Regions from separate parts of the Halomonas citrativorans genome, predicted to be linked through region 4. Evidence: predicted binding sites of a transcription regulator. Region 4 holds the regulator's gene; each other region holds the start of a gene.

Region 1 (6,105 bases), on a different contig from region 4:
TATTGAAGCAGTGAGTACCGCTTTCTTTAAATAAGTATCGAACTCGAACGACATCTCTTTAAAGCGTTAGGTTCTGTTCAAAGTGCGTATCAACCCAGTACAATCCAGACTGCCTCCCACTCGTGATATATCACGAAATATTAATAACACACGCTCGTATAACCGGCAATTAGCCCACTATGAGAGGACAAAAAAATCGTCGTAAGAAGTGAAATAAATATATGATTAAAAAAGAAAAAAATAATAAAATACTTTAGGATATTAACCCAAAGTATAAGATCTCAAGAGACTTACCAAACGACGTGTTGTGTTTTTAAGATAAATAGCAATGAACACTCGTGCCTTTGGAGAAGCCGAGGAAGCACGCCGTTATAAATGCCGTTTTGTTAAGCCCGCTGAAGTCAAGGCAACAAAAGTCAGAGGAACTTACGCGTGTGATACAACGCCAAGACGCTAAAAAAGCGCTTGAAAAGACTGTCTGAAGGTTCAGCCATTGCAACGCCCCCCATAGGCTACTGGATTGAAATCAACGCCTCCAATATGTCTGCCGCCTGCGTAATAGCCGCATACTCCCCTTCCAGATTCGCCAGTGACATAGCATGCACTTCATCCGCCGTGCGATAAGTACCTGCGTAATCCTGCTTAGCAAAGGTAAACGTGGCATCGGCGACGACGTGGGTATCAAAGCCAAGATTACCGGCCGTGCGAGCGGTGGCTTCAACCGAATTGCTGGTACTTACACCGACGATAACCAGCCGCTTGATCTCGCGAGCGTGAAGCCAGCGCTCTAAGCCTGAGTGGGTAAACGCACAGGGTATGTTCTTTTCTACTACGTGCTCTTTAGGTTGCGGGACTAGTGCGGGCTGGAACTCTGCGCCTGGCTGTCCCGGCCAGAACGGCGAGCCGGGGGTCCGAGAGATATGCCGTACATGCACCACCGGCCAGCATGTACTACGCCACTTTGTAAGCAGGCGCTGGATATTTTCCTCCGCATTAGGGTTATTGCGCTCGCCAGCGGCAGGGTCTCTCATACCCCGTTGCATATCGATGATCATCAGCGCGACAGGTTGATTACTCGTTACCAATTCAACATCCTCGTTTATAGGCTTCTTGGATCAGGCGTAAACCCAAGCGCTTACGTGGAAGCTATGCGTTACTAGCCTGCCCCTTCCCAAAATTACTCGAAATACTTCAACCTTCTATACAGCTTGGCTAGAAAACGAGCGCCAACTATTAGGCCAATGCTGAGCACCACCGCTGCTAGCGAACCATAGGCTACTATGCCTCCCCATGCCCATTGGCCAATCGCTGTGCTCAAATGCTGAACGAAAAGATACACACCGATCAAGAAGCTGCCTGCGCGTACCAGGCCCTCCTCGGCAATCGTTAAAGCAGGCTCAGCACGCTCTTCTCCAAAAAATTTATTGGCCAGCGTTACCGCAGAAAACCACAGTACGATACCCGCGATGATAGGAATAACAGCAGTGGCTGCGAGCCATGGCAGCCACTGGGCTAGCTCCGCATCGTAGCCGGGGCTAAACAGCAGCGGCGATACGCTTAGCAAAGGCGTAATGGCGAGGTAAATAGCGAGTAATCGAATCAAAAGAATGGAGAAAGGTTTCATAGGCTTACCTTACACTTAAACCTCCAGCATAAGCCAAATTTGGCCCAAAAACCTGGTACCCGATACAACATTGCCTTGGTAATTTCTTACCAAGGCAATGAAGCAGTACGGCTACACTCTGTATAACGGACGGATGTAGAACCGGTTGTTTAACGATCCCGAATGACAATCGGACCAATGGGCGCAACATTAGGCATGAACAGCATGACTTCGTTAACGTCGTGCATGGGGGCGACAAAATCGGCTTTCCAGGTGCCTACGCGTGGGTTCTTGTCTGGTTCGTAGTTAAAGCTCAGGCGCAAGCTGTCTGGCGCGACCACACCTCCATCTTCACGCAGCAGCGAGAACGACTGGTCGCCGAACTCGGCGTAGATCTTCCCGTCAATTCGATCTAGCGGGATATCGTCATAAATGATCTCACCAGAGTAACCTGGGTAGTCCGTCACGAAACGTACTTCAATATGTAAAACGCCCTCTTTGCGAACGGCTTTATAAGGCTCAGCATAGGCGTGACCACTGGCGGTGGGCGCGCGCTCAGCATTAAGTGCAAATGCTGACGTGCTGGCTAGTGTTGTCATTAACAGCAGTGAAAGCGTGTTATGAAGCTTCATATCTGACTCTTTTCGGGGTAGTGAGTGGATGGTCGTTGGCGAAGTGATATCAGTCAGTGGTTACCAACGGAACAGAGCCACCCGAAGGCGGCTCTGTTGTACTTGCTATACTTGCCTATTTATTCAGCTTCGATACCGAAAGCGTTTAGGCCCGCGCGGAATACGTCGGTGTTGTCGATCCAGTAGTGGCTGTCTTCGTCTACTTCATAGCGGGAAAGACCGTCTTCTGCCTGAGCAATGTCAAAGAAGAACTCAGCGCCTGCGCCGTGGGCATACAACGGTACCAGCTCACGCGTGTGGGTATCGGAATGCCAACGTACCAAGGGTAGCGCGCCAGCACCCTGATTAACGATCGGGCTATAGGCATTCACATCAGAGTCAGGACCTTGAAGCAAACCGTTACCGTGATCAGTCGTTACAATGATCAAGGTATCGTCCCAGGAACTGTTGTTTTCTACCCACTCAACGGCCGCTTCCACAGCTTCGTTGAAGTCGATTTGCTCTTCGATAATACGCGGCAGGTTGTTAGCGTGAGCAGCCCAATCCACAGCGCCACCCTCAACCATCAGGAAAAAGCCATTTTCGTTGCCGTTTTCACTGGCATTGAGCACGTTCAAAGCGCCTCCCGTCAGTGTGGCAAGGCTTGGTGACGTATCCAGTAGATTACCGCCGGTTACGCCGGGGCGGCTGTATTGCAGCGTCTGAATGTTCTGCACCAGGCCCAGTACTTTGTCCTTGGGAAGATCCAACTCACCAGCAGCCAGAGCTTCAAAATCGTCCTTGCTTTCGATAAAGGCGTAATCCGTTTCGCCGCCTACCAAGCGCTGGTAGGTCTCTTCGCCACCGATAAAGCGGAAATCGCTCTCACCGGGGTTATCGACATGCTCGCCGGCTGCATCGTAATAGGGGTGCCCGGTACCGATGGCGACAGTGGCAAGGCCAGAATCGACAATTTCGCGGCCAATGGCTCTATAGTCGTTGCGGCTTACGTTATGGGCCATGAAACCGGCAGGCGTCGCGTGGGAGACCTGCACCGATGAGACAACACCCAGAGCGCGGCCGCTATCAACAGTGTATTCGCCAATATGCTTAAGCGGCTCATCATCGTTGGACCAGTTGATGGCGCTGTTATAGGACTTATGGCCTGAAGCCAGCGCCGTTGCCGCTGCCGCGCTGTCGGTGTAATCAGCCCGAGCGTAGTCGTAACCGGCAAAGTAGCCCTTGTAGTTACCCAGGCTACCTTCGTAAACGGTATCTACCGCCTCGTCGTTCCAGAGCTCGGCTGGTTCAAACGTAACCGTACCGTCATCACTCTTGGTGGGCGTGGTAGAGGTGTTTAACGGATGCGTTGCCATGAAAAGCTGTGTGTCAAACTCATCATAAACTTCATGGCCCAGCGCGCCGTGACGGAAGTAACTTGCCGCACGGAACGTCTCGATACCGGTACCGTCGGTGATCATCAAAATAACGTTCTTAGCTGTATTTTCCTGCGCTAATACCGGCGTAGCCATGACCGATGCCAGTGCCAACGTGAGTGCGTTGCGCGTAAAGTTCTTCATTTTCATCCCTAAAATAAATTTAGCTAATTTGATATCCAACAAATCGTAGCGCCTAAAAATGTCATTTTCATGACTGCTAATGAAGGTAAGTCAATTATTTCTAATAAACATGAATCGCAATCAGTAGCCGATCCGTAAAACTGTTCATTGCGGGTTTCTCCTGAGTAACGCTTGCACGCTTGGTCACAACGCATATACTGTATATATATACACAAATATAGAAAGAGGCAGGCGTATGGCGTCTCTCGGCAAATCACCAATACGGCCTCCCGTGCACAAAGGCCGCGGGGCAACCTATGACCCGCACAACCGCTTTGCCCCAACCCATAGCGTGGCAGAAGACGACGGATGGTGGCGCGAAGAGACTTCCCCCACACGGGCAACTGAAGTACGCGAAGAAACCAGTAAGAGTGCGCTTTCCTGGAACCGGTCGCCAGACTTGCCTTTTGATCGCTCATTGAACCCTTACCGAGGTTGCGAACATGGCTGTGTTTACTGCTATGCCCGCCCTTCTCATGCCTATTGGGATCTGTCCCCGGGGCTTGATTTTGAAACCAGGCTGATTGCCAAAAATGGCCTGGTGGAGCAATTAAGTGAGGAGTTTTGCAAGCCTGGATACGTCTGCCGACCAATCAATCTCTCTGGTAATACCGATTGTTACCAGCCACTAGAAGCCAAGCGCCACTTAACGCGCCAGTTGCTTGAGCTATTATTGGCTTGCCGCCATCCAGTCACTATTGTGACCAAAAGCACGTTAGTGTTACGGGATATGGATCTGCTGGCTGAGATGGCCGAACACCGCCTGGTGCGCGTATTTATTAGCCTGACCAGCCTAGACGCCAATATGAAACGCACGCTGGAACCTCGTGCGGCCTCTCCTCAAGCGCGTTTAAAAGTTATCCGTGAGCTGAATACTGCTGGCATTCCCGTCGGAACGCTTGTTTCTCCGGTCATCCCCGGATTAACGGATCATGAAATAGAGCGGATTCTTGAGGCCGCCAGCCGTGCTGGCGCACGAACGGCGTCCTGGATGCTGCTGCGCTTACCCCATGAAGTCGCTCCTCTTTTTGAAGCCCGGCTGGAAGCCCATTACCCCGAGCGTGCGGCCAAGGTAATGAGCCTGATTCGCCAATGCCGGGGCGGCAAGGCCTACGACGCTCAGTTCGGTAAGCGCTTTCGCGGCGAAGGTATTTTTGCCGATATGATTGCACAACGCTTTAATCGCGCCAGCCGCCAGTGGAACTTTCAATCTCGTACCGAGCAAGGGCTGAATACCCGAGACTTTCGCCCGCCCAACGCTCAGGGCGAGCTTTTTTATTAAAGCCCATGAAAAAGGCATTTGCCTGACATACTCTCAGCTTACTGAAAGTGCCAAGCAAATGCCTAAGTGATTAATACTACTGTTTTTCGCTATTCGTCATAGCTCTGCTTAAAATCTAATGACGACCTTTCTAAACATCCTCCCATGGTTCATCAATGCAGCTTTTCTCCATCAACAGTGATGTGATGCGTACTGCGGGCTTTGGGATGAATAAAGTAGTGACCTTCGGGCGCGGTATGGGGCTTGATATGGTGTAGTTTAAGGTTTTTTGGCGCAGCGCTTTTATTATGCACTCCATAAATAATAAACGGAATCGATAGCACTACAAGGAAACAGCCGATCAGCAAACCGGTATACACTTCGTTAGACTCTTTTCCTGGCAACCCCGTGGGAGGGAAGAAGGAGACGACAAAAGCAACTAAAGAAGTAAGTAACCCCACTACTGCAACGGTAATTTTTATTTTGTTACCGCCAGGGATATTGAAGGTACGTTGATTTTCAGGCTGTTTTCGAACAAGGGTAATGTAAGCCAGAAATAGCATAAAGTAGCTGCACAGATAGATAACGACGGTTAGCGCTAGTGCAATCAGGAAGGACATATTATTTCCTCCCCCCGTATTCGTCAGAATAATCAATGCGATAGTTGTAATGGTTAGCTGAGAAATAACCAACGCCACCGGCACGCCGTTCTTGTTTACTTTAGCAAAACGCGCCGGCAATATACCCTGCTGCGCGGTTACCAACATGCCGCGTGATGGTCCAACAATCCATGCGGCTATTTCAGCCAGCACGCCCAGCAATAGCAGCGCAGCAATAATCCGAATAGCCCATTCAAAATGGCTGCCAAAGTGGTTAATCAACACACTGAACGTTTGCATCACGCCCGCAGATAAGTTGATTTGCTCGTGAGGAATAACAGATGCAATCGTCAACCCACCGAGAGAACTTAAGAGAATGGCAGAAACCATAAGAAATAACATGGCGAGAGGA
Region 2 (6,105 bases), on a different contig from region 4:
GCACTGGGCTTGGTGATCGTGATGGCCATCCCCCCGCTGGTGGCGGTACTGGCCATGGTCGCCAGTTCATTAAGCGTTACGCTGAATGCTGCTCGGCTTGCCTGGCGTGATTGAGCATCTGAACCAGCAGGCAATCAAAACGAGATCGAGGGATAACCCAGTGCCTCGGCCAGCCGTTTTGCCTGATTTTTGACCCAGGAAGGGTCAATTGGCCCCCAACTGATAATCCGGTATTCACCACTGTTATGGCGCTCGCCTTGGGTTGGTTGAAACTGGCATTCAATGTCCAGTTCGGCAAGTGACGCAATCGTATCCTGAGCCGTACGACGCGGCATGCCGCAGGCGCTTACGAGCGCAGGTACGCTAGCGACGCCCTGGTCGATCAGGTAAGCCACGTAAAGACGTCGATAAAAGCTGGATTTTGTCTTGCTGAGAGAGTCGGTCATAAAATCTACCGTGTGAATGTCTTATAAATGAGCGCGGACTAAAGCATACTGAACGTCCTCTGCCACAGCCACCGTTTAATACGTATGCCTACTCTCTTTAAAGACGTCATGCCGCATGCGTTAACGCAGACGATTGATGCGCTGCACACGGTGAGCTTCACCTCACAGCTGACGGCGCTTCTCAAAACCATTATCCACTTTGACTGTGCGGTGATCATTGGGTACCGGCCTGATAAACACCCTATCTACCTGTTCGATTCCATTCCCGAGCGCCGTGAGCTGCTTTTTCAGCGTTACTTGCTACAGGATTACCAGCAGGACCCTTTTCTGGTAGCGCTCGACCAGGCACCGCGCCAAGGTGTGCTGTGTATGGCCGATGTGGTACCGCCTGCCGGGTATAACGAGTATGCCAGCAACTTCTATCAGCGAACCGGCTGGCAGGGTGAACTTTGTCTCGCCATTCGTCTGGATGATGCCCGCTGGATAGTTATCTACTTGGGATTGTTGGCGGAGAGTGGCGGGTTTTCTTCCTCCGATGCCCACTACCTTGAGCTGTATATTGAGCTGCTGGCCGCGCTGTGCCGCAAACAGTGGGGCAATAATCCGCTGTATCTTTCTGAGCCTTTGCAGCCCGATCAGCCGATTAGCCAGCACATTCACCAGGCCATTGGCAGCTTTGGGCAGGCGCATTTAACCCACCGTGAACAGCAGGTGGCTGCCTTGATGGTGCAGGGCCTGGATTCCGAAGAGATTGCCGAGCGCCTGCAGATCACCCAAGGTACGGTCAAGAATCACCGCAAACGTATTTACGCCCAGCTGGGTGTGGCGTCGTTAAGCGAGATCTTTGGCCTGTTTATCAATCATGCCATTACCGCACCGCCCGTCACCCAATCCTGATTTCTATCCCTTTAGGGATATCGCGGATTGCGCCGCCAACTTTTAGCCTATGACCATCTTCTCTAATGGCTAAAAAGGCGAGCATGATGACTGTACAGGCATTGCTTCACGACCTTGAACGGCGTGGTTTGATTGCGCAGACAACTCACCTGGATGAGCTTCAGGCTCTGCTCGAATCACCGCAGACCGTTTACTGCGGTTTTGACCCCACGGCGGGCAGCCTGCATATCGGGCACTTGGTGCCCTTATTGATGCTCAAACGCTTTCAGGATGCCGGCCACCAAAGTGTGGCGTTGGTCGGGGGGGCCACCGGCTTGATTGGTGATCCCAGCTTCAAGGCGGCGGAGCGTTCGCTTAACTCTCCCGAAACGGTTGAGGGTTGGGTTAACGCCTTAAGCGAACAGATTTATTGGTTGATGGCCCCGCACCTCGAAGCGCCCCTGAAAGCGGTTAATAATGCAGAGTGGATTGGCCAGATTAGCGTGATCGACTTCTTTCGCGATGTGGGCAAACACTTCTCGATGAATGCGATGATTAACCGTGAATCCGTTCGTCAGCGTCTTGAACGGCCTGACCAGGGCATGTCGTTTACTGAATTCAGCTATGCGCTGCTGCAATCCTATGACTTTGCCCACCTCAACAAGACGTTGGGCTGCCGGTTACAAGTGGGTGGCAACGACCAGTGGGGCAATATCGTCAGTGGTATCGACCTCACACGCCGCCTGAACGGCGAGCAGGTGTTCGGTATGACGCTGCCGTTGATCACCAAATCCGACGGTACCAAATTCGGTAAAACGGAAAGCGGCACGGTATGGCTCGACCCGGAACAGACCTCGCCTTACCAGTTTTACCAGTTCTGGTTGAATACGGATGATGCTGACGTTTACCGTTTTTTACGCTATTACACGTTCATGGATTGCGATCACATCGACGCAATCGAAGCAGAAGACAAGCAGGCCGCTGGCAAGCCCCAAGCGCAGCGTGTACTTGCTGAAACCATTACCCGCTTTGTGCATGGCGAGGAGGGGCTGGCTGCTGCTCAGCGTATTTCCCAGGCGCTGTTCAGTGGTGAAGTAGCTGCGCTCTCATGTAGTGAGCTACAGCAACTTGAACTTGATGGGCTACGCTGCCAAGACGTAGCGTTTGGACAGACGCTGGAAGAAGCTATGGTGGCAAGCGAACTCGCCTCATCCAGGCGGCAGGCCCGTGAATTGATTGACCAGAACGCTGTACGTATCAATGGCGAGCGCGCCGAGCAAGGGCAGCTAAGTCAAGCATTCGCGCTTTTTGACCAATACTGGATCGTACAAAAAGGTAAAAAGCACTTTCGATTGTTCAAGCGTGGGTAACTTACATGGGATGCCGTTTCCAGGAAGTAGCAGCATTCGCTTGATGTTGCCCATTGTGAACAACCTCTCTTCGATCCAATACCGTTCGCTCTAACACGATAGTGCCACGCCGTTGTCACGCCTATGTCACTTATAGACGCCACTCTTTGCAGGAGTGGGTGGGTTATACGTGCGTTCTTCCTTCCAAGAGGATGTGGCAATGGCCGAAAATATCAATAGTGCTGTGCAAGAGGTCTTACCAAGCCAGGGTCGCAGAATAAAAGTCCGGCGCAAGGGCACGCTAAGGCAGTGGCTCACGCTTGCATTGCTGGTGTATTTCCTGATCTGTGCCGTATCCATCATAGGTAATGGCTTTAAGATTGCCGCGGGCGGCCATGCCGCTCAGTTGTTTGAATTTGCCACCAACCCCTTTGTTGGTTTGATGATTGGGATTGTCGCGACGGCCCTGATACAGTCATCTTCAACCGTTACTTCTGTTATCGTGGCGTTTGTGGCGGGTGGCCTGCCTGTCGCTATGGCGGTGCCCATGATTATGGGGGCCAATATTGGTACTACTGTTACCAATACATTGGTAAGTCTGGGCCATGTACGTGATAAAGCCGAGTTTAGGCGGGCGTTCTCTGCCGCAACGGTGCATGACTTTTTTAACTTGCTGGCCGTGGCGATTTTTCTGCCCATTGAGCTTATTTTTCATCCGCTTGAAAAGCTGTCGAACGCTACGGCGTTTCTGTTTTACGGTGATGCTGACCTTTCCATGGGTAGTATTAATATTGTTGGGATGGCAACAAAGCCGATTACCTCTTCGGTTGAAAGTGTCGCCATGAACCTGCCCACGATTGCCGGTGGCGTTGCCATGATTATTTTTGGTATTGCCGTGATTTTTTTAGCGATTCGTTATATCGGCGCACTGCTGAGAGTATTGATGGTAGGGCAGGCAAAAAACATTATGCATAACGCCATTGGACGTGGCCCCGTCGCCGGTATTGCTTCTGGTGCTGTGGTGACGTTTTTAGTCCAGTCTTCCTCTACCACCACAAGCTTAATGGTGCCGTTAGCTGGGTCAGGCGCATTCTCTTTACGTCAGATTTACCCTTTTACATTGGGCACCAATATTGGCACGACGTTTACCGCGCTACTTGCTGCCACCGCAATCACTGGGGCAACTGCCATACTGGCGCTGGAAATCGCACTGGTTCACCTCTTCTTTAATTTATTTGCGGTTGTGGTGATTTTTGGCCTACCGTTTTTAAGACCACTGCCTGTTAAGGGTGCCGAGTGGCTAGGCCGTGCCGCCTCAGAAAGAAAAGCACTCGCCGCTGCTTGGGTATTAGGCGTATTTATTGCCGTGCCAGCTATCCTGATTGCGCTCACCACGCTGTTTTGAGGAAACACCCATGACCCATCAACACGAGCTAGTATCAACATCGACCGCTGAACTCAAGGCCATGCTGGATGACTCTTCCGAGCTCATTGAAGAAATAAGAGAAGAAATTGCACAAAGAGAAGCGCAAGAGCGCGAACTAGAACCTTTCGATACGCTGATTAAAGAAGCACGACCCAAAATGAACGAAATTCGTAGTTTCTTTACGTTAGTGCTTAATGAGCTACGCCACCGGCCTAAATAAGCGTTACGAATAGCGAAAGCAACAAAGGCTACTCCTTTAGGTATTTGTTTGACACTTTCAGTAAGCTGAGAGTATGTCAGGCAAATGCCTTTTTATGGGACCTGTTAGATCATGCCATACTGTATTTTCATGTCTTGACTATATTCCATTATAGCACTGTTGTTTATTCGTCAGCACAAATGGTTGCTTGTTGAATATTTATCTTTCTAATTCTTGGTCGAGTCACCCAGTATTCATTAAATGATGGCTGGATAAAATACCTTTTTCACTCATGATACCTTATTGTAAAACAGTGGCTTAAGTTGTTTTTATTGAGTGGTCATATCGTGCTATGGCCTTGAAGATAATCCTATACCGTTGTGTAGATTAATATGGGAGCCATTGTTTGGATGTTTGTAGCGTCAAGGTTTTTAATCTATTGATGAGTTGGTATATTTTCTTATACTCGTTATTAAACCACTTTTCTACCCGTTGGGTGCTATGAGAAAGAGATGTCACGCCTTGGTTGGTAATATTTTTAGCATTTTCAAATGGATAGACGTTTGCTGGCGAAATAATTTTTTAAATCATACTTACGATTTTTCATTTTTAAGATTTTGTCATAGACTAAAAGCACCATCTATGTAGGTATAGTAAATGTTGATGGTTTGGTAGGGTGGTTTTAGCTGATCTTTGAGCAGTAAACGTGATCCATATAAAAAAACTGGGGGTAGTACGATGGATGTCAAAGGGTTAAATGCACGTAATGATAATGACGATGTATATGCATCAATTGACTTGGCGACATCGTTGCCGAAATCCGGGTTTCCCGATGAGGAACGGAATCCTCACAATGTATTTAGCGCCATTCGTGACGAATTAATGCTTGATGGAAATTCCCGCCAGAACCTGGCAACATTTTGCCAAACGTGGGTTGATGATGAAATTCGTAATTTGATGGATCTTTCAATCGATAAAAACATGATCGATAAAGATGAATATCCACAAACTGCGGAGATCGAAGCACGCTGCGTTAGGATGTTAGCAGATCTCTGGAACTCACCCTCGCCAGAAACAACCATGGGATGCTCGACGATTGGCTCTTCAGAAGCCGCAATGCTTGGCGGGCTAGCGCTTAAGTGGCAATGGCGGAAAAAACGTGCGGCAGAAGGGTTGCCCACTGATAAACCAAATATGATTTGTGGGCCAGTACAAATTTGCTGGCACAAATTTGCCCGTTATTTTGATGTTGAACTGCGTGAAATTCCGCTGGAAGGCGATCGCTTGATTATGAGCCCAGAGGAAGTTATCAAACGCGTTGATGAAAATACGATTGGCGTCATACCAACGCTGGGCGTTACCTTTACTTGCCAATACGAGCCAGTAAAAGCTGTCAGCGATGCGCTGGATCAATTGCAACAAGAAACCGGCCTGGATATTCCTATGCACGTTGACGGTGCCAGTGGGGGCTTCTTGGCTCCGTTCTGCGCGCCAGATCTAGTGTGGGACTTCCAACTCCCGAGAGTAAAGTCCATTAACACGTCTGGCCACAAATTTGGGCTTGCACCTTTGGGAGCTGGCTGGGTGGTCTGGCGTGAAGCAATAGACTTGCCCGAAGAGCTCATTTTTAACGTTAACTATCTCGGCGGTGATATGCCGACATTCGCGCTCAATTTTTCGCGCCCCGGCGGGCAAATCATTGCGCAGTACTACAACTTCCTGCGACTTGGCCGTGAAGGTTACGCCAAAATCCATAATGCCTGTTACGCTACCGCGCAGCATATTGCAGATGAGATTAGTAAACTAGGC
Region 3 (6,105 bases), on a different contig from region 4:
GGCCACATACACCGGGAACGCCACCACCAATACGCCTGCAATGAGCACCAGGTGGGTCAGAATATTTAGAAAGGGTCTGTTTTCAACCATGTTTACTTCCTTAACGCACTAGTAGTTGACCCGGCGTTCCACGTATCGGAACTGGATAAACGTCAAGATAATCACGATGCCCATCAGCATGACCGACTGGGCGGATGAGGAGCCTATATTCAGCCCCGCTACGCCATCGGTGTAGACCTTGTAGACCAATGTCATGGTGGCTTGGCCAGGCCCGCCAGCGGTGGTGGCATCGATCACCCCGAAGGTGTCGAACATCACGTAGTTGATGTTGATGATCAGCAGGAAGAAAGTGGTGGGCGATAGCAGCGGGAGCACGATGGTCCAAAAGCGCTTAAAGGGGCCCGCGCCATCAATGGCCGCTGCCTCCATGAGCGACTGCGGAACAGATTGCAGCCCTGCCAGGAAAAACAGGAAGTTATAGGAGATCTGCTTCCAAGCGGCGGCAATGGTGATCAAAATCATGGCTTGAGAGCCCGAAACGCGGTGATTCCAGCTGATACCGAACCAGTCGAGCAGATGCGGCAGAAGACCGATGGTGGGGTTGAACAGAAACCACCACAACACACCCGCTACTACCGGAGCAACAGCGTAAGGCCATACCAGAAGCGTGGTATAGAACTTGGCGCTCTTCAGCACACGGTTGACGCAAACGGCCAGTAAAAGCGCCAGGCTCATGGAAAGTACCGTCACTGAGACGGAAAAAATCGCGGTGCGCCCCAGTGCGTTCAGGTAGCTGGGGTCGGCCAGAACGCGTGCATAGTTCTCCAGACCGACAAACGTTGTTTTAAAGCCGAACGCATCGGTGCGCTCGAAACTCGATTTAACCGCCTGGCTTGCCGGCCAGATAAAAAACACCAGCGTAATCGCCAACTGCGGCGCTAACAGTAGGAAAGGGAGCCACCGGTTTTGATAGGTGGAACGTTTGGTCTGCATGACACATCCTGTCGTACGGGCGTTGGTGCGGCTGGCCGCTGTGCTCAGCTGCCAGGAAGTAAGCCATCCCATAGGCCCCGGTGACTTGGGCGTATGGGATGGCTCCTATAACAAACCCCGGCTATAAAAGCCGGGGTTTGTTGACAAGTAACGAGAAGCGCTTAGTTATTGGCTGCCTCAAAGTCGCGAAGAATCTGATTGCCGCGGCTTGCCGCATCATCCAGCGCTTGCTGACCGCTCTTGTCGCCGGCTAGTACGGCCTGGAACTCTTCGTCCAGAACCATGCGCACTTGGGGGTAGTTGCCAAAGCGCAGGCCTTTGGAGTTCTCTGTCGGCTCGTTTAAGTTGATCTGCTCGATGGCGATATCCGCGCCTGGGTTTTCGTCGTAGTAACCCTGCTCTTGGCTCAGCTCGTAAGCGGCAGTGGTAATCGGCAGGTAGCCGGTGCCCTGGTGCCACTCGGCCTGAATTTCAGGCAAGGAGAGGTACTCAAGGAATTCAGCAACGCCGGTGTACTCGTCGTCTTCATGGCCGGAAAGCACCCACAGAGTCGCGCCGCCGATGATTGAGTTTTGCGGTGCACCGTCTACGTCGTCGTAGTAGGGCAGCATGCCAAAGCCTACGTCGAAGTCGGAGTTAGCCAACACATCGGCGCGTGATGCTGACGAGTTCATGTACATCGCGCAGTCGCTGGAATAGAACGAGGGCGCCGCGTCCGGGCCATTTGCTGGGCCTGCGTAGCTGTAGACGCCGCTATCCGACCACTCTTTCAACTGATCCCAAAAGCGCGCCTGTACGTCGCCGTTAAAGGCAAACTCGGTGTCCAGACCGCCGAAGCCGTTTTCCTGGGTGCCGATGGACTGATTGTGCAGCGCTGAGAAGTTCTCAAGGCCGACCCAGTTGGCCGCATAGGCCATGGTGAAGCCGCAAGAGGCCGCGCCTTCATCGACAATCTGTTGACCCATCTCGCCCATCTCAGCCCACGTAGTAGGCGGTGATTCAGGGTCGAGGCCAGCCGCTTCAAAAATGGCTTTGTTGTAGTAAAGAATCGGTGTGGACGAGTTGAACGGCATGGAGAGCATGTTGCCGTTGGTGTCGGTGTAGTAACCGGTTACCACGGGCAGATAATCAGCCGGATCAAAGGTGTTGCCGTGCTCTTCCATCAGCTCAAACACCGGATAGATAGCGCCCTGGGCGGCCATCATGGTGCCGGTGCCCACTTCGTAAATTTGTACGATGTGGGGCTGCTCGCCTGCGCGGAAAGCGGCAATGGTGTTAACCATGGTTTGTTCGTATTCACCCCGATAGGAGGGCGTAACACGGTACCCATCCTGGGTGGCATTGAAGTCTTCGGCAAGCGCGCTCAAGCGCTCGCCCAGCTCGCCGCCCATGGAGTGCCACCAGGTGATCTCGGTAGCGGCGTGGGCGGAAACACTCAGCGTAGCCGCGGTGATGCCAGTAGATAACGCGCGTAACATAAAACGAGACATGTGAGCTCCTTTTGGGCCTGGCGCGAGCCAGGTGGCACAATGCGTTTTTTAAGATTTGTGGGTGCACTGAACAATAATGAGTGTAGATGACATTTTGATGAATGCTAACTGGACCAAGGTTTTATAAAAGCTTTGGGTTTTATCCAAGGGCATTGGTAGTAGGCGCTCTGCGAGGGCGATGATAGGGTTGAGACAATGTGCATAACTAATGAGAGTCGTATGAGTGACGCAATAGCGCTATTAACCAAACTGGTCTCTTTCGATACTACCTCCCGTGGCTCTAACCTGGCGCTGATCGAATTTGTCGAAGCTTATCTTGAAGAGTACGGCGTCGCCTCCGAACGGGTGATGAGCCCCTGCGGCACCAAGGCGAACTTGATTGCCCGTATAGGCCCTGATGCGCCAGGTGGGGTGATGCTCTCCGGCCATACCGATGTGGTGCCGGTGGAAGGCCAGCCCTGGTCGACAGATCCTTTCGCCCTGCATGATGGCCAAGACGGTAAGCTTTACGGCCGTGGCACCTGTGATATGAAAGGCTTCATTGCCTGCGCTCTTGCCATGGTGCCCACGTGGGTGAAAACGCCTTTGCAGCAGCCGATCTATTTTGGTTTTTCCTATGACGAGGAGGTTGGCTGTGTCGGTGCGCCTGCGCTGATCAAACGGTTCTACGAGCACTACTCAACCACCGCGCACGTCATTGTTGGTGAGCCGACCAGCATGCAGCCCGTCGTGGCCCAGAAGGGCGCCACTAATCTGCGCACCACCGTCGTAGGGCGCGAAGCGCACAGCAGTCAGGTGAACCAGGGCACTTCGGCCATTCATGTGGCAGCGCGACTGGTCACCTTCATCGAAGACACCATGGCGGCGTTGGTGGAGGAGGGCAAAGTGGATGAGGCGTTCAACGTACCCCACACCAGCCTCCACGTGGGCAAGATCAAGGGCGGTACGGCCATCAATATCATGGCGCGAGAGTGCCAGTTTGAGTGGGAAATACGCCACCTGCCCACCGAGACGTTTGATGAGGTGTTTGCGCGTTTTGAAGCGTATGCCGATACGTTAAGTGCCGAGCTAAGGGCGCGTGGCAAGGACGTACAGGTTGTAACCGAGCCGCTGAATGTAACGGTACCAGGCCTTGCCGACCGAGATAATCACGCCGTACTGCGCTTGGCCAAGGATCACCTGCCAAGTGAGTGCTGCAACCACGCAGTGGCCTACGCCACCGAGGCGGGGCAATTTCAAGGCCAAGGGTTACAAACGATTATTCTGGGTCCGGGCAGTATCGCTCAAGCGCATCAGCCGGATGAATATATTGAGAAAAGCGAACTTGAGGCGTGCCTGGCGTTTATGGGCTGTTTGGGGAAGGCGCTGGAGCAGCCATGGCGATGACCCGCCATGGCTGCTGTTGAGCGGTTCGCGCTAGACCTCCTGCTGAGCCTTGTACCGCTTCCAGCGCAGGATGAGGGGAGAGATCAGGGCCAGCAGGATCAACCCCATGAGGAGCAGTGAAAATGGCCGATCAAAATAGTAGCTCAGCATGTTGCCTTTCGACATGACCAGCGATTGACGGAAACCGATCTCGGCCATCGCACCTAGAATCATGGCCAGCACAATGGCGGCGGTCGGGAAGCCGGTCTTTCTCATCAGGTAGCCCAGCAGTCCAAACGCGGCCATGACATAAACATCGAACATGCTGTTGTTGATGGTGTAGGAACCCACGACCGACAGAATCACGATGATCGGCGCAAGGATAGCAAAAGGTACCGTCGCTACCTTGACAACCTGCTTTGCCAACGCCAAGCCGACGATACCCATCAATATATTAGCCAGCAGCAGTCCAACGATAATGGCATAGACGATATGCGCATTGACGCTGAACAGCTCGTGCCCGGGTTGCAAGCCATGAATGTACAGGCCGCCCAGCATGACGGCAGTCGCCGCGCTGCCTGGGATACCCAACGTAAGTAAGGGAATCATGGCGCCGCCGGTCACGGCGTTATTGGCTGTTTCCGCTGCTGCCAACCCCTCGATTTCGCCCTTGCCAAAACGATCCGGCTGTTTGGCATTGCGCTTGGCTTCGTTGTACGCCACCCATGAGGCGACGTCGCCGCCTGCGCCCGGTAAGGCGCCCACCACTACGCCAATGACCGAAGAGCGTGAAATCGTGCGCCTCAGTTTTCTCCACTCTACTCGGCTGGGGAAGAGCTGCCCGCTCAACGTGGGGGCTTGGGAGCTAGGGGCGTGGGTACTGTGCAGCTTCTCCGACTGAATCATAACCTGCGAGATAGAGAAGAGGCCGATCATGGCGGGAATCAACGAAATTCCACTCTCCAGCTCAGCCACGCCAAAGGTGAAGCGCGGGTAGGCGGTCATGACATCGACCCCTACTAAACTGATCAATAGACCCAGCAGCCCGGCAGAGAGGCCTTTCACTAGAGCATCGCTCGAGAGGCTACCAATAATGGTCAAGCCGAATATAGCGATTAGAAAATATTCCGGTGCGCTGAAACGCAGCGAAATTTGTGCCAAAGGAGGCGCGAGTAATAGCAGGGCCACCACGCTCACTAGGCCGCCGATGACGGAGCAGAGCGTGGATGTTCCCAGTGCCTTGAGCCCTTCGCCATGCAGCGTCATTTGATAGCCATCGACTGCCGTCGCGGCTGATGCCGGAGTGCCCGGCGTATGAATCAGGATCGCCGTAATGGATCCCCCGTATACGGCCGACGCATAAATGGCTGCAAGCAATACCATCGCCGCTACGGGTTGCATTCCAAACGTTACTGGAATTAACAGGGCAATGCCCATGGTGGCACTCAGTCCTGGCAGCGCGCCCAGGAAAATGCCCCCCAGGACCCCAATGACCAGCATGAGGAGAACATCTGGAGAGGTAAGCTGGGAGAGCACCGACAATAGCAGGGTCGTATCAATAGTCATGATCCCTCTCCTCTATAAAAGTAGTCCGGTAGGCAGCGAGATACGAAGCTGCCAGACGAACAGTAAATAGACAAAAGTATTCATCAGCACGAGGACGAATAACATTTGGACATACGACTTGAGGCCAAAGTAAAACATGAAAAAAATGGCGGCGAGGGAGCTGGCCGTAAAGAAGCCAAGTACGCTGATGAGCGCTAAATAGATACACAGGGCGGTAAACGTCACGGCAGGACCGCGCACATGGGTGAAAATGGGCGCGGAGTTGACGTTTGCCTTTAGGGGGCCCCGTGTCTTGGAGATGCCCGAGGCGAGGATCAGTAGCGAAAACAGGCCTAAAACGGAAAGAATGAGTTTGGGGAACACCGCTGGGTCAGCGGGCATCATCACTGTGAGACTATAAAACACGATCGTGAACAGCAGCATGGCTAACCCAATAGCCACGTCCATATGGAGCGTTTTCATAAAACCACCAATTTATTCTTGTAGAGAACGGCGTGAGATGGGGCTGGCCGTGAAGTGGGAAACTGCCGCGGCCAGGGACTCGGACTACCAGCCGAGCAGGCCTTCGAGTGCGCGAACGCTCTCCTCCTCTTCCTCCAGCATCTCTCGGTAGGCCTCTCCAGTGCGGATATCGACCATCAGGCCCATCTCTTCCATCTTGGCCATGTGCTCAGGGTCCTGCATGCCGCGA
Region 4 (6,105 bases):
GAAGCTGGGCATCATGGCGCAGCAGGATATGCTTAACGATGGCAAGACCAAGCCCAGTACCGCCTGTCGCGGTACTCCGGCCTTTATCAACCCGATAAAAGCGCTCCGTTAGCCTGGGGAGGTGGACAGGATCGATGCCCTCTCCATCATCTTCTACTTCTATGCATGCGCTTCCATCTTCCATGGGCGCCCAGCGCAGTATAATTTGGCTACCCTCTGGGGTATATCGCACCGCATTGAAAGCCAGGTTAGAAATGGCACTACGTATTTCCTGCTCGCTCCCTATGAGCTGGGCGTCACTTTCAATAGCAACACGGACAACATGCTTACGGTGCGACAGCGCCAATGCATCCTGGCAGACGCTATTAAGCAATTGCTCAACCGACAGCGCCTGATGGTCTTGCCCGCCTTGATCAATTTCCAAGCGTGACAAAAGCAGCAGATCGTTAACCAGATTTTGCATGCGCTGCGTCTGGTCCTGCATTTGCTCGATCCCTCGGCCCAAGCGAGGCGGAAGCTGCTCAGCCAAGTCACCATAGGTTTCGAGGTAGCCAGAAAGAACGGTTAGCGGCGTACGCAGCTCATGGGAGACGTTGGCCACGAAGTCTCTGCGCATCTGCTCAAGGCGGTGCAAACGAGTGATATCCCGCGCCATCACCAGGCGCTCATCGTCGCCATACAAGGTAATTTGGTATTGCAGAATGCTGCGCTCATCAATGGGTGAGGTCAGCGTAAGCGGTTCGCTGTAATCGCGGGCGTTGAAGTAGCTGATAAAGCGTGGGTCACGCAACAAATTGGTAATGTGCTGGCCACGATCGTGCGCGGTTTGTAGGCCCAGCATATCCGTCGCTGCACTGTTCCACCACTCCAAATCACCGTGGCGGTCGAGCATTACCACGCTGTCGCGCATGGCCTCTGAGGATTCCTGGATACGCGCAAGCGTAGACCGCAATCGACCTTGTGTAATGCGCTGGCTTTTTTGGTAGCGGTAAAGACGGTCAAGCAAATCCCCCCACATGCCACCCGCAGCCGGGGGCTCGTTATGAGGATTAAGGGTTAACCATTGAAAGAGGACGCGCAGTTGGCGTAAATGGTAAAAAAGACAAACGGCCAACCCGGCTGCCAAGCCAAGGCCCGCTGAGCCTAGCAGCCACCCCAGGCAAACACCTATGGTCGCTAACCAGGCAATACGCCAAAGCTCACGGCTCCATAGGCGCACAGTTACACCCGGGCTGAGAAACGATAACCGGTACCCCGTACCGTCTGAATCAGGTTTTGATGCACATCGCCTAACGCCTTACGCAAGCGCCGAATATGTACATCCACTGTGCGTTCTTCAACATACACATTGCCGCCCCATACCTGGTCCAGCAGTTGGCTGCGCGTATAGGCTCGCTCCTGGTGGGTCATAAAGAACTGCAGCAGGCGATATTCAGTGGGTCCCATTTCCAGCGCCTTGCCATGCGCACTAACACGATGGCTGACGGGGTCGAGTAGAAGGCCGTTAATTTCAATGGGGTCTTCTACGCCACGCGGGGTGGTGCGTCGCAATACGGCTTTCAAGCGCGCGACCAACTCACGGGGCGAGAAGGGTTTGGTGATATAGTCGTCCGCGCCCGCCTCAAGGCCTTGAATCTTATTGTCTTCCTCACCCTTGGCGGTGAGCATAATAATCGGCATTTCGGCGGTGGCTTCTTCACGCTTAAGGCGTCGCGCCAACTCAATACCACTGGTACCTGGCATCATCCAATCCAGAAGCAGTAAGTCAGGCTGATGGTCAACGACTAACGCGTGGGCATCCTGGGCGTTATCCGCTTCAAGCACACGATAGTCAGCCATTTCCAGCGCCACTGCGATCATTTCGCGAATAGGTGCTTCATCATCGACAATCAAAACGGTCTTGGCGGTCATTCCAGGGCCTCACGGTGCTCAATGAAAGGTAATTCAATGACATCTCAGTGACAATAACACCATGACTTGATGACACTTATATGACAATAGCCAATAACAAGAACGAATGACAGGCGCTAATCACGCTTTGCTAGAGCGGCCCGGCCACTGGCCACCAACTTAGCGCAATTCCGGCAAAAACCAGCAGCCCTGACCAGTAATTATTCAAAAAAGCCTGAAAACACGGGTCGCGTTCACGATGCCGAATCAGGCGCTGTTGATGAATAAAGGTGGCCGCCATCCCGGCAAGGCCCAGCCAGAAAAAACCACCCAGCCCCACACGAACACCCACAAAGGCTAACAGCACCAACGTCGCCAGTTGCAGTAATCCAATCATCAAGCGGTCTGCACTGCCAAACAGCACCGCCGTTGATTTAACACCAATTTTCAGGTCATCGTCACGGTCGACCATGGCGTATTGGGTATCGTAGGCAACCGTCCACAGTACGTTCGCAAAAAACAGCAACCAGGCTTCCACAGGTACATAGCCCAGCACTGCCCCAAACGCCATGGGGATTGCCCACGAAAAAGCCGCCCCCAGCACCACCTGAGGAAGATGGGTGTAACGCTTCATAAAGGGGTAGATAAACGCCAGGATCACGCCACCAATCGACAGCAGCACCGTAAACCAGTTGGTCAGCAGCACTAACACAAACGCAACAGTGACCAGCCCAATAAACAGCAGTTGGGCTTCGGTTTCACTGATTCGCCCCGTCGCCAGTGGACGATGTTTCGTGCGCTTAACGTGGCCATCAACATGGCGGTCTGCGTAATCATTCACAACGCAGCCAGCAGCGCGCATAACATAAACACCTGCCACAAAAATAAGCAGCACGTTGCGGCCAGGCACCCCGTTTGTAGCCACCCAAAGCGCCCATAAGGTAGGCCACATCAATAGCCAAGTACCAATGGGGCGGTCCAGGCGCATTAAGTGTAAAAAATCAGCGACTCGCGCCCATCCGACTGGCCGCAACAAAGAACGATCCATGCCTACCTCACGTAAAGAAGAGATGCCGAGCAAGCCTACCGCGAAGCCAAACGAAGGTCATCTGCCATGGTGGATAAAAAGTACTCTTGTACGAGTAGCGATAACCCACCATGTTGAAACACTGAGCGCCGCCCCCAACAACTTTTCACGCCAGCATCCTGAGGGAAGGCAAAACGTGGCGCACCGCTCGTGGCTTCAAGCGGGCCGCGTACTAAATCTGGCTGGCGAAACAGCCAACTGCCCAGCGAGCGCTCACCCAGTTGCTCCAATCGCTGGCCTTTTAGCTGTGTTAAGGGAGCAACCGAACGTGCGACCACCCAAGGATTATCACCCACGCACAGGGCGACCTCCCTTAACCAGGCATAGCGACGAAGCTCAATCCCCAACGCCTGCGCTTCATCACGCAGAGGCACGCCGACGCCCTGGCGCAGCAGGCGAACACGGAATGGTTGCCCTGCGCCTGCCGCTTGCAAGCGAGCCGTTAGCGAATCCGTAGACGCAACCCACTTCCACCAGGCAGCGCTCATGGCGGGGCGTAACGCAGCCACGGGCTGCCAAACAGGAAAGGCATGCGTTTGCCGAAAAGAGGACGTCACCACCAGATACTCCTGGGCAAAAAACAGAGAAGCTAGTGTAACATGGTGGTCTTAAAAGCTTTTACGACACCGATTATTTGGGGATGGCATGCCTGCATCACATCCGGTTAGCAACCCGACTGGCCACGCTGAGTTAATCATCATTGGTACCGGCATGGCAGGCATTGGGCTTGCCCGTGCGCTACGTCGCCAAGGCGATAAGCGCTCGATTATTTTGGTGAGCGCAGACAGCGGCGAGGACTACAGCAAGCCGCTGTTATCTACCGGCTTTGCAAAACGCCTCTCGCCCCACCAGCTGGCCAGGCATTCAGCCGCAGTACTGGCCGATGAGCTGGATGCCCATGTGCTTACCCATACGTCAGTAGAGCACATGACACCAGACACGCACACCGTACAGCTTAGTGACGGGCAAACACTTGCCTACGATACGCTGGTGCTGGCGACCGGAGCTGAGCCCCGGATGCCTTTTGCCATTCCAGAAAGCGTTGCTCGCTACTGCTTTACCATTAACGATCTCGACGACTATCGCCTGTTCCATCACGCGCTGAACGATCGCCCCGCGCGCATTGCCGTTATCGGCGCAGGATTAGTCGGCTGTGAATTTGCCAACGACCTGCAGGCAGGTGGCCATCAAGTCACTCTGATTGCTCCAGAGGCCACGCCGTTACCCAGGCTATTACCAGAACCGCTGGGGGTTGCGCTGAGTGATGCCTTTCAGGAAGCCGGTATAAAGCTTGCGCTTCACCGCACGATTAAAGAGTTAGCCCCGAATAATAACAGCACGGTTCGGCTAACGCTTAGTAACGATGACACCGTCAACGCCGATATTATTTTACTGGCAACCGGCCTTACGCCAAGGACCGCGCTGGCAAAGGCCGCCGGGCTTGCCGTTTCACCACAAGGTATTCAGGTAGACCGATATCTGCGCACTTCGCACCCGCATATTTATGCCTTGGGCGATGTTGCTTGCATAGAAGGCCTCAATGCCATGTACGTCCAGCCATTACAAGCCAGTGCCAAAACACTCTCGGCAACGCTTGCAGGCTCACCAACGCAGGTCAGCTTTGGCGCTTGGCCCATCATTGTGAAAACGCCGCTATTGCCCGTAGTGGCCTATCCGCCTTCGGCGATACCCGAACACTGGCGAATTGAGGGCGAAGGGGGTGATATGACGGCGCTTGCCGAAGATAAAGACGGGAATTTAGTCGGTTTTGCGTTGACAGGCGGCTGCGTGAGACGGAAAGTGGAGCTTTCCCGAGCAGCTCCCACACTGCTGGGCTGATTTTTATCGCGTTCACGTCTAGGCTGGATAAGCTAGCTTGGCCTAGTGAGTGCTTTTAACAACACCACGATGCTTTACGCTTACTTTTAATGAGGGAATTTCCTATGCGCAAACCTGAACTCGCCGCTGCCATCGCTGAGGGTGCCGACCTATCCAAAGACAAAGCAGGCCAAGTCCTGAATGTTATTCTGGATGAAATCACCAACAGTGTTGCGAAAGGCGAAGATGTGGCATTGATTGGTTTTGGTACCTTTACCGTACGTGAGCGTGCAGCACGTGCCGGCAAAAACCCGCAAACGGGCGCCCCCTTACAAATTCCGGCCAGCAAAAATGTTGCCTTTAAGCCGGGTAAAGCGCTTAAGGATGCCGTTTCCTAATGAAACTCAAGCTGACGCTGTGGCTATTGAGCCTAATGCTCAAACGTGCCCTGCGCCGCAAGCCACGCTTTCGTGAACAGCTTGAAAGGATGCGTCACCTGGACTGGGGCATTGCAACGGAAGACTTGAGCATTGCTCGCTACTACCGGATGACCCCCAAAGGGGTCTCTTCTGGTAAAGGCCTGCCAGTCGATTTGGATCTTGAATTGCGCTTTCGCGATCAGGAAGCCGCATTACGTATCCTTAGAAAGCCAACGCAGCAAGCTTTCCTCGATGGAATGCTCAACGGCGAGGTACGCCTTGTCGGTGACTCCACCGATATGAACAAGCTGCAAAAACTGCTGAAGTATTTATAACGCTTCTTCCAGCGGTTCTACCCGCCACCCGTAGGTGGCGGGTTCCTACGCGTTTCACCTGCCTTTCTCCCACCATAATGTTGGCACAGCGCCAGGGGCAAACGTGATCGTAACGGCCGGACGTACCGACAAGCGTGACTGGCTGCACCGTTTGGGGCTCAAGACCGTACTGAATCACCGCCTTCCTGATTACGCCAGGCAACTCAATAACACGGCGCCTTCTGGTATTACGCGCAATTTTGAAAATATCGGGGGCAGCGCTCATTGGATTGCTCAATGGCGATAATATAGGCAAGCGTGTGGTCGAATGGTAGGAGCTTATCTGCTCTAAAACGCATAACGTGATAACCCCAAAACCATAGCAACGAACCAGCCCCATGGCTTATACTAAAGTCTAACAACGACTGACAATAAGAGCGTCTATGCCTATTTCACTGCCGCTTCGGCGTCTTTGGACACTTGATAAGTTTGCCTATAGCCTGCGCGTTTTTATCGCATTCAGCGCAGCCCTGCTATTTAGCCTTTATCTTGGCGACATCGCCTTGGTAATACCGCT

Evidence for each region. The regulator PhoB, encoded in region 4, activates phosphate uptake and scavenging genes when phosphate is short. The targets are predictions, from matches to a motif close to TGTCATANNNNTGTCANA.
Region 1: INT20_RS11185 (alkaline phosphatase) is a predicted target of PhoB. The motif match lies at 3,852-3,869, and genes of this name have one in related genera.
Region 2: INT20_RS11160 (Na/Pi symporter) is a predicted target of PhoB. The motif match lies at 2,806-2,823, and genes of this name have one in related genera.
Region 3: ugpB (sn-glycerol-3-phosphate ABC transporter substrate-binding protein UgpB) is a predicted target of PhoB. The motif match lies at 2,569-2,586, and genes of this name have one in related genera.

Annotation. Positions count from the first base shown of each region.
Region 1 covers NZ_JABUYX010000010.1:57,318-63,422, reverse strand. The annotation lists gene INT20_RS11200 (cysteine hydrolase family protein) at 513-1,085, opposite strand; gene INT20_RS11195 (hypothetical protein) at 1,178-1,624, opposite strand; gene INT20_RS11190 (hypothetical protein) at 1,774-2,235, opposite strand; gene INT20_RS11185 (alkaline phosphatase) at 2,355-3,794, opposite strand; gene INT20_RS11180 (PA0069 family radical SAM protein) at 4,030-5,115, shown strand; gene gadC (glutamate:gamma-aminobutyrate antiporter) at 5,268-6,105, opposite strand, start outside.
Region 2 covers NZ_JABUYX010000010.1:50,087-56,191, forward strand. The annotation lists gene INT20_RS11140 (heavy metal translocating P-type ATPase) at 1-114, shown strand, start outside; gene INT20_RS11145 (winged helix-turn-helix domain-containing protein) at 135-446, opposite strand; gene INT20_RS11150 (helix-turn-helix domain-containing protein) at 531-1,343, shown strand; gene tyrS (tyrosine--tRNA ligase) at 1,430-2,692, shown strand; gene INT20_RS11160 (Na/Pi symporter) at 2,892-4,076, shown strand; gene INT20_RS11165 (hypothetical protein) at 4,087-4,317, shown strand; gene INT20_RS11170 (glutamate decarboxylase) at 5,035-6,105, shown strand, end outside.
Region 3 covers NZ_JABUYX010000003.1:106,182-112,286, reverse strand. The annotation lists gene ugpE (sn-glycerol-3-phosphate ABC transporter permease UgpE) at 1-90, opposite strand, end outside; gene ugpA (sn-glycerol-3-phosphate ABC transporter permease UgpA) at 109-993, opposite strand; gene INT20_RS18215 (hypothetical protein) at 992-1,120, shown strand; gene ugpB (sn-glycerol-3-phosphate ABC transporter substrate-binding protein UgpB) at 1,155-2,483, opposite strand; gene argE (acetylornithine deacetylase) at 2,703-3,869, shown strand; gene INT20_RS05570 (tripartite tricarboxylate transporter permease) at 3,900-5,414, opposite strand; gene INT20_RS05565 (tripartite tricarboxylate transporter TctB family protein) at 5,427-5,876, opposite strand; gene INT20_RS05560 (tripartite tricarboxylate transporter substrate binding protein) at 5,961-6,105, opposite strand, start outside.
Region 4 covers NZ_JABUYX010000028.1:464-6,568, forward strand. The annotation lists gene phoR (phosphate regulon sensor histidine kinase PhoR) at 1-1,219, opposite strand, end outside; gene phoB (phosphate regulon transcriptional regulator PhoB) at 1,222-1,911, opposite strand; gene ubiA (4-hydroxybenzoate octaprenyltransferase) at 2,042-2,938, opposite strand; gene INT20_RS16065 (chorismate--pyruvate lyase family protein) at 2,974-3,537, opposite strand; gene INT20_RS16070 (NAD(P)/FAD-dependent oxidoreductase) at 3,623-4,816, shown strand; gene INT20_RS16075 (HU family DNA-binding protein) at 4,921-5,193, shown strand; gene INT20_RS16080 (hypothetical protein) at 5,193-5,549, shown strand; gene INT20_RS16085 (hypothetical protein) at 5,653-5,835, shown strand; gene yccS (YccS family putative transporter) at 5,972-6,105, shown strand, end outside.